Regions from separate parts of the Thomasclavelia spiroformis DSM 1552 genome, predicted to be linked through region 1. Evidence: a T-box and tRNA genes for the amino acid it is inferred to sense, from the RefSeq annotation. Region 1 holds a T-box; the other holds one or more tRNA genes.
What was found. The T-box of region 1 lies ahead of pheS (phenylalanine--tRNA ligase subunit alpha). A T-box ahead of a tRNA ligase gene usually reads a tRNA of that ligase, here a tRNA-Phe.

Region 1 (3,375 bases):
CAGGCAAATCCGGATGTCGAGAAAGCGAAGGCGTGAAGCGGATGGAAAGCCAAGGCAAGTACAGAAGTCATTGAAGCCAGCTTCCAAGAAAAGCTTCTAGTGAAAATCATACAGTAACCCGTACCGAAAATGGACACACATGGGTGAGGAGAGAATCCTAAGGTGAGCGAGAGAACTATAGCTAAGGAACTCTGCAAAATGACTCCGTAACTTAGGGAGAAGGAGTGCTCATAGAGATATGAGCCGCAGTGAAACGGCCCAAGCGACTGTTTACCAAAAACACAGCTCTATGCTAAGTCGAAAGACGACGTATATGGGGTGACGCCTGCCCGGTGCTGGAAGGTTAAGAGGATGTGTCAGCGCAAGCGAAGCACTGAATTGAAGCCCCAGTAAACGGCGGCCGTAACTATAACGGTCCTAAGGTAGCGAAATTCCTTGTCAGGTAAGTTCTGACCCGCACGAAAGGCGTAACGATTTGGGCGCTGTCTCAGCTGTAGACTCGGTGAAGTCTTAGTACCTGTGAAGATGCAGGTTACCCGCGACTAGACGGAAAGACCCCATGGAGCTTTACTGTAGCTTGATATTGGACTTTGATGCAGGATGTACAGGATAGGTAGGAGACTGAGAGACATGCACGCCAGTGTGTGAGGAGTCGCTGTTGGGATACTACTCTTCCTGTATTGGAGTTCTAACCGGATGCCATAAGCTGGCAACGGGACAGTGTCAGGTGGGCAGTTTGACTGGGGCGGTCGCCTCCCAAAGAGTAACGGAGGCGCCCAAAGATACCCTCAGCTTGGATGGAAATCAAGCGCAGAGTGCAAAGGCAAAAGGGTGTTTGACTGCGAGACCAACAAGTCGAGCAGGGACGAAAGTCGGGCTTAGTGATCCGGCGGTGCTGAATGGAAAGGCCGTCGCTCAACGGATAAAAGCTACCCTGGGGATAACAGGCTGATCTCCCCCAAGAGTTCACATCGACGGGGAGGTTTGGCACCTCGATGTCGGCTCATCGCATCCTGGAGCTGAAGTCGGTTCCAAGGGTTGGGCTGTTCGCCCATTAAAGCGGTACGCGAGCTGGGTTCAGAACGTCGTGAGACAGTTCGGTCCCTATCTGTCGTGGGCGTAGGAAGTTTGAGAAGATCTGTCCTCAGTACGAGAGGACCGGGATGGACATATCAATGGTGCACCAGTTGTCACGCCAGTGGCACAGCTGGGTAGCTAAATATGGAAGGGATAAACGCTGAAGGCATCTAAGTGTGAAACCCACTTCAAGATGAGACTTCCCATTACGCAAGTAGGTAAGACCCCTTAAAGACGATAAGGTTGATAGGTCAGGAGTGTAAGCATGGTGACATGTTCAGCGGACTGATACTAATAGGTCGAGGACTTAACCTAAAGAGAGAAGAAGAAGCAATAGGAGCTATTATCCGGTTTTGAGTGATTCTCGAAAGGAATTGCTTAAAAGAGAAGATCTGGTAGCGATAGCATGATGGACACACCTGTACCCATACCGAACACAGAAGTTAAGCATCATAACGGCGACGATAGTACTGCGGTGCGACAATAGCAAGCTGCCGGTTCTTTTTTTATTTAATATTTAAATTACACATTTCTAATTATTTAATCGAATAATTAAATAATTAAATACTATTGTCAAATTTTTATAAACACGTTATAATAGACAAGTAATACGTTGATGAGGAGTAGTAAATAAGAAAATTGTTTTAGAGAGAAAGACATTTGGTGAAAGTCTTTTAACAATGGAATTATTGAATTCACCTTTGAGTGCGACTAATCACCGCCGTTTAAGCTACGTTACAGCTAATTAAGTGTATGACATTTTGTCATAAATTAGGATGGTACCGCGAGATAATCGTTCCTATTGGGAACGATTTTTTATATTTTAGGAGGAATAAAATGGAAAATGAATTATTGAGAATCAAAGAAGAGGCATTGAATAAATTAGATGAATGTTCTTCTTTAAAAGAATTAAATGATATTCGTGTCCTATATTTAGGGAAAAAAGGTCCAATTCAAGAATCAATGAAATTAATGAAAAATATGGATCCGGAAGCTCGTAAAACATTTGGACAAATTTCAAATCTTGTTAAACAAGAATTATCTAAGGCTGTTGAAGAAAAAAAAGAACTATTAGAAAATCAAACAATTTTAGATAAAATTAATAGAGAAAAAATTGATATTACATTACCTAGCTATAAATTAGATCAAGGTTCATTGCATCCTTTATCAATAATTGTAACTGAATTAGAAGATCTATTTTTAGGAATGGGATATCAAATCGCTGAAGGTCCTGAAGTTGAAAGTGATTATTTTAATTTTGAATTAATGAATTTGCCAAAAGGACATCCAGCACGTGATATGCAAGATACATTTTACATTGATGAAAATACGCTTATGCGAACACATACATCTCCAGTCCAAGCACATACATTGTTAGCTGCTAAAGGAAAAGGTCCAATTAAAGTAATATGTCCTGGTAAAACTTATCGCCGTGATGATGATGATGCTACTCACTCACATCAATTTATGCAATGTGAAGGATTGGTTGTTGATAAAAATATTACAATGGCTGATTTAAAAGGAACATTGGAAGTATTTGCTCGTAAATTTTTTGGTGAAAAACGTGAAATACGTTTACGCCCTTCTTATTTCCCGTTCACTGAACCTTCTGTTGAAGTTGATATTTCTTGTCATAATTGTGGAGGTAAGGGTTGTTCAATGTGTAAACATACAGGATGGATTGAAATTTTAGGTGCAGGAATGGTAAATCCTAAAGTACTTGAAATGTGTGGTTTTGATTCTGAAATATATCAAGGATTTGCTTTTGGAATTGGAATTGAACGTGTTGCAATGCTTAAATATGGTATTGATAATATCCGTAATTTCTATAATGATGATATAAGATTTTTAAATCAGTTTACAAGAAAGGAGTAGAAGAATGGATATTAGTTTAAAAGTTTTAAATAGATATATAAAAGTTGATGATCAAGATCCTAAGGAACTTGCTGATAAAATTACTTCAATAGGATTAGAAGTAGAAGGAATGCATAATTTAGCAAATGGTAATAATATGACAATTGGTCATGTATTAGAATGTGTTCCACATCCTGATAGTGATCATTTAAATGTTTGTAAAGTAGAAGTAAAACCTGGAGAAATTAGACAAATTGTTTGTGGGGCACCAAATGTTGCTGCTAATCAAAAAGTAATTGTTGCAAATCCAGGATGTGATTTAGGTAATGGATTTATTATAAAAGAAAGTAAAATTAGAGGTGTAGAATCTAATGGAATGATCTGTTCGATTGCAGAACTTGGATTAGATCAAAGATTGTTAAAACCTGAAGATAAAGAAGGAAT
Region 2 (3,375 bases), 1.1 Mb from region 1:
TTTATGGTTGCTTTAAAGGCATTAGGTTATTCAATGAATACAACTGATAGAAAAGAAATAGATGATGCTTATAATTGGTTGATTGATCAAAGAAGTGAAATGGATCCTGTATATGTAGGTGATGAAGTTATTGATACTATGAGTAGTGGTGTAAAAGCAATGGCTATTATGTATTCAGGGGATGCAACAACTGTAATGAGTGAAAATCCTAATATGGAATATTATTTACCTGAAGAAGGAACTAATGTTTGGTTTGATGGATTTGTTATTTCTAAGGAGTGTAAAAATACTAAATTGGCAAATGAATTTATTAATCATATGATTTCAAATAGTAATTCATATAAAAACACTATTGAAGTTGGTTATTTGACTGCTAATGTAAAAGCAGCAAAAAAAGCTTCTCAAAATGATTTTAAAGGAATTAGTGCTTATGATATTCGTACTGATTCAAAAGATGAAATATTTGCATATCAAACAAATGAAGTAAAAGAAATGTATAATCTACGTTGGACAAAAGTAAAGTCAAAATAATCTTAAACTGTTGGTAAAAACCAGCAGTTTTTTTAAAAAAAAGAATTGATTTAATCAAAGTTTTTTTTATCAAAAGAAGAAAAGTGTAATTTTTTTGAAGAAAAGTCTTGCAAAATTAATATATATGTTATATTATATAAAGGCAGTCCGGTGAAAGACACGGAAAAGTGAAGAAAAAATATTAATGGTTCCATGGCCAAGTTGGTAAGGCAGCAGACTGCAACTCTGTTATCATCGGTTCGAGTCCGGTTGGAACCTCCATTAAGTGCCCAGGTGGCGAAACTGGTAGACGCACAGGACTTAAAATCCTGCGGACCTTAAAATCCGTGCCGGTTCGATTCCGGCCCTGGGCACCATTTAACAAAAAAAGGACTTGCAAAAGCTTGAGAAAGATGTTAGAATATGGAAGCGTTGTAAGGAAGAAGAAGCGCTAGTAGCTCAACTGGATAGAGTGCTTGACTACGGATCAAGAGGTTGTGGGTTCGATTCCTGCCTAGCGCGCCATTTAAAAAAGCAAAAAGCGGGAAGTAGCACAGCTTGGTAGTGCACCTGGTTTGGGACCAGGGGGTCGCAGGTTCAAATCCTGTCTTCCCGACCATTTAAAAAATAAGAATTGGGGCCTTAGCTCAGCTGGGAGAGCACCTGCCTTGCACGCAGGGGGTCAGCGGTTCGATCCCGCTAGGCTCCACCAATATTAGATTATAGCATTGCTGTAGTTGATTACGGCGGGGTAGCTCAGTTGGCTAGAGCAATCGGTTCATACCCGGTGGGTCGGGGGTTCGAATCCCTTCCCCGCTACCAATTAAATATGAGGTACCCGTAAGAGACAAACAACAAGGACCCTTAGCTCAGTTGGTTAGAGCTATCGGCTCATAACCGATCGGTCGTTGGTTCGAGTCCAACAGGGTCCACCAATAATGCGAGGGATTACCCAAGTCCGGCTGAAGGGATCGGTCTTGAAAACCGACAGGGGATTAACGTCCCGCGGGGGTTCGAATCCCTCATCCCTCGCCATTTATTTAAAAAAAGAATATCGCGGGATGGAGCAGTCTGGTAGCTCGTCGGGCTCATAACCCGAAGGTCGTTGGTTCAAATCCTTCTCCCGCAACCAAAATGGTCTGGTAGTTCAGTTGGTTAGAATGCCGCCCTGTCACGGCGGAGGTCGCGGGTTCGAGTCCCGTCCAGACCGCCAATTGGTTCCGTAGCTCAGTCGGTAGAGCAGAGGACTGAAAATCCTCGTGTCGCTGGTTCGATTCCGGCCGGAACCACCATTATAACTGTGTTAACAGTTTTTATTTTGGTCATTTAACAAAAAAAGGACTTGCAAAAGCTTGAGAAAGATGTTAGAATATGGAAGCGTTGTAAGGAAGAAGAAGCGCTAGTAGCTCAACTGGATAGAGTGCTTGACTACGGATCAAGAGGTTGTGGGTTCGATTCCTGCCTAGCGCGCCATTTAAAAAAGCAAAAAGCGGGAAGTAGCACAGCTTGGTAGTGCACCTGGTTTGGGACCAGGGGGTCGCAGGTTCAAATCCTGTCTTCCCGACCATTTAAAAAATAAGAATTGGGGCCTTAGCTCAGCTGGGAGAGCACCTGCCTTGCACGCAGGGGGTCAGCGGTTCGATCCCGCTAGGCTCCACCAATATTAGATTATAGCATTGCTGTAGTTGATTACGGCGGGGTAGCTCAGTTGGCTAGAGCAATCGGTTCATACCCGGTGGGTCGGGGGTTCGAATCCCTTCCCCGCTACCAATTAAATATGAGGTACCCGTAAGAGACAAACAACAAGGACCCTTAGCTCAGTTGGTTAGAGCTATCGGCTCATAACCGATCGGTCGTTGGTTCGAGTCCAACAGGGTCCACCAATAATGCGAGGGATTACCCAAGTCCGGCTGAAGGGATCGGTCTTGAAAACCGACAGGGGATTAACGTCCCGCGGGGGTTCGAATCCCTCATCCCTCGCCATTTATTTAAAAAAAGAATATCGCGGGATGGAGCAGTCTGGTAGCTCGTCGGGCTCATAACCCGAAGGTCGTTGGTTCAAATCCTTCTCCCGCAACCAAAATGGTCTGGTAGTTCAGTTGGTTAGAATGCCGCCCTGTCACGGCGGAGGTCGCGGGTTCGAGTCCCGTCCAGACCGCCAATTGGTTCCGTAGCTCAGTCGGTAGAGCAGAGGACTGAAAATCCTCGTGTCGCTGGTTCGATTCCGGCCGGAACCACCATTATAACTGTGTTAACAGTTTTTATTTTGGCCTGTTGGAGAAACGGTTAACTCACATGCCTTTCACGCATGCATTCACGGGTTCGAATCCCGTACAGGTCACCATTTAGTAAATTACAACCTTTAGGTTGTTTTTATTTTATATAAAGAGGTGTTATGATGAAATATAAAGAATTTAGGATGATGATTTTTTCGATTGTTATGTTTTTATTGATTAGCGGAGCATGTGTTTATTTTGCAATAGACCATAATAAATCAAAAGTAATTATTGGTCTAATATTATTATTTGTGCTTTTATCAATAATAACAACTAAGTATAATATGAAGATATTTAATGATTCAATGATGATTTATGAATACAAAGGAATTGGAATTTTACCGGCATTAATTGATTATAAGGATATTAAAGATGTTGAATTAATTAGTAAGCATAAAATAAAAATAAAGCATCGAACTTCATCTACTTTATATATATTGAATGCTCAAGAGTTTTATAATGAACTGATGGAAAGAATGAATGAATATAAAGATCAAATTGCAAAAGTAAATAAAAAATAAAAAAGCACTGTTAAGTGCTTTTTAGTTATCTTAATAAATTCCTTGAGATATCATTGCAGCTACGACTT

Region 2: it has a tRNA-Phe gene. The T-box ahead of pheS (phenylalanine--tRNA ligase subunit alpha) is inferred to sense a tRNA for this amino acid. The anticodon was not compared.

The regions. Positions count from the first base shown of each region.
Region 1 is NZ_CP102275.1:593,455-596,829, forward strand. Features, by position in the region: rRNA gene NQ543_RS02585 (23S ribosomal RNA) at 1-1,392, shown strand, start outside; rRNA gene rrf (5S ribosomal RNA) at 1,469-1,577, shown strand; T-box leader at 1,682-1,881, shown strand; gene pheS (phenylalanine--tRNA ligase subunit alpha) at 1,915-2,952, shown strand; gene pheT (phenylalanine--tRNA ligase subunit beta) at 2,957-3,375, shown strand, end outside.
Region 2 is NZ_CP102275.1:1,726,579-1,729,953, reverse strand. Features, by position in the region: gene NQ543_RS08340 (extracellular solute-binding protein) at 1-531, shown strand, start outside; tRNA gene NQ543_RS08335 (tRNA-Cys) at 718-792, shown strand; tRNA gene NQ543_RS08330 (tRNA-Leu) at 799-887, shown strand; tRNA gene NQ543_RS08325 (tRNA-Arg) at 959-1,035, shown strand; tRNA gene NQ543_RS08320 (tRNA-Pro) at 1,053-1,129, shown strand; tRNA gene NQ543_RS08315 (tRNA-Ala) at 1,147-1,222, shown strand; tRNA gene NQ543_RS08310 (tRNA-Met) at 1,256-1,332, shown strand; tRNA gene NQ543_RS08305 (tRNA-Ile) at 1,369-1,445, shown strand; tRNA gene NQ543_RS08300 (tRNA-Ser) at 1,453-1,545, shown strand; tRNA gene NQ543_RS08295 (tRNA-Met) at 1,566-1,642, shown strand; tRNA gene NQ543_RS08290 (tRNA-Asp) at 1,647-1,723, shown strand; tRNA gene NQ543_RS08285 (tRNA-Phe) at 1,727-1,802, shown strand; tRNA gene NQ543_RS08280 (tRNA-Arg) at 1,907-1,983, shown strand; tRNA gene NQ543_RS08275 (tRNA-Pro) at 2,001-2,077, shown strand; tRNA gene NQ543_RS08270 (tRNA-Ala) at 2,095-2,170, shown strand; tRNA gene NQ543_RS08265 (tRNA-Met) at 2,204-2,280, shown strand; tRNA gene NQ543_RS08260 (tRNA-Ile) at 2,317-2,393, shown strand; tRNA gene NQ543_RS08255 (tRNA-Ser) at 2,401-2,493, shown strand; tRNA gene NQ543_RS08250 (tRNA-Met) at 2,514-2,590, shown strand; tRNA gene NQ543_RS08245 (tRNA-Asp) at 2,595-2,671, shown strand; tRNA gene NQ543_RS08240 (tRNA-Phe) at 2,675-2,750, shown strand; tRNA gene NQ543_RS08235 (tRNA-Glu) at 2,779-2,854, shown strand; gene NQ543_RS08230 (hypothetical protein) at 2,906-3,307, shown strand; gene gdhA (NADP-specific glutamate dehydrogenase) at 3,338-3,375, opposite strand, start outside.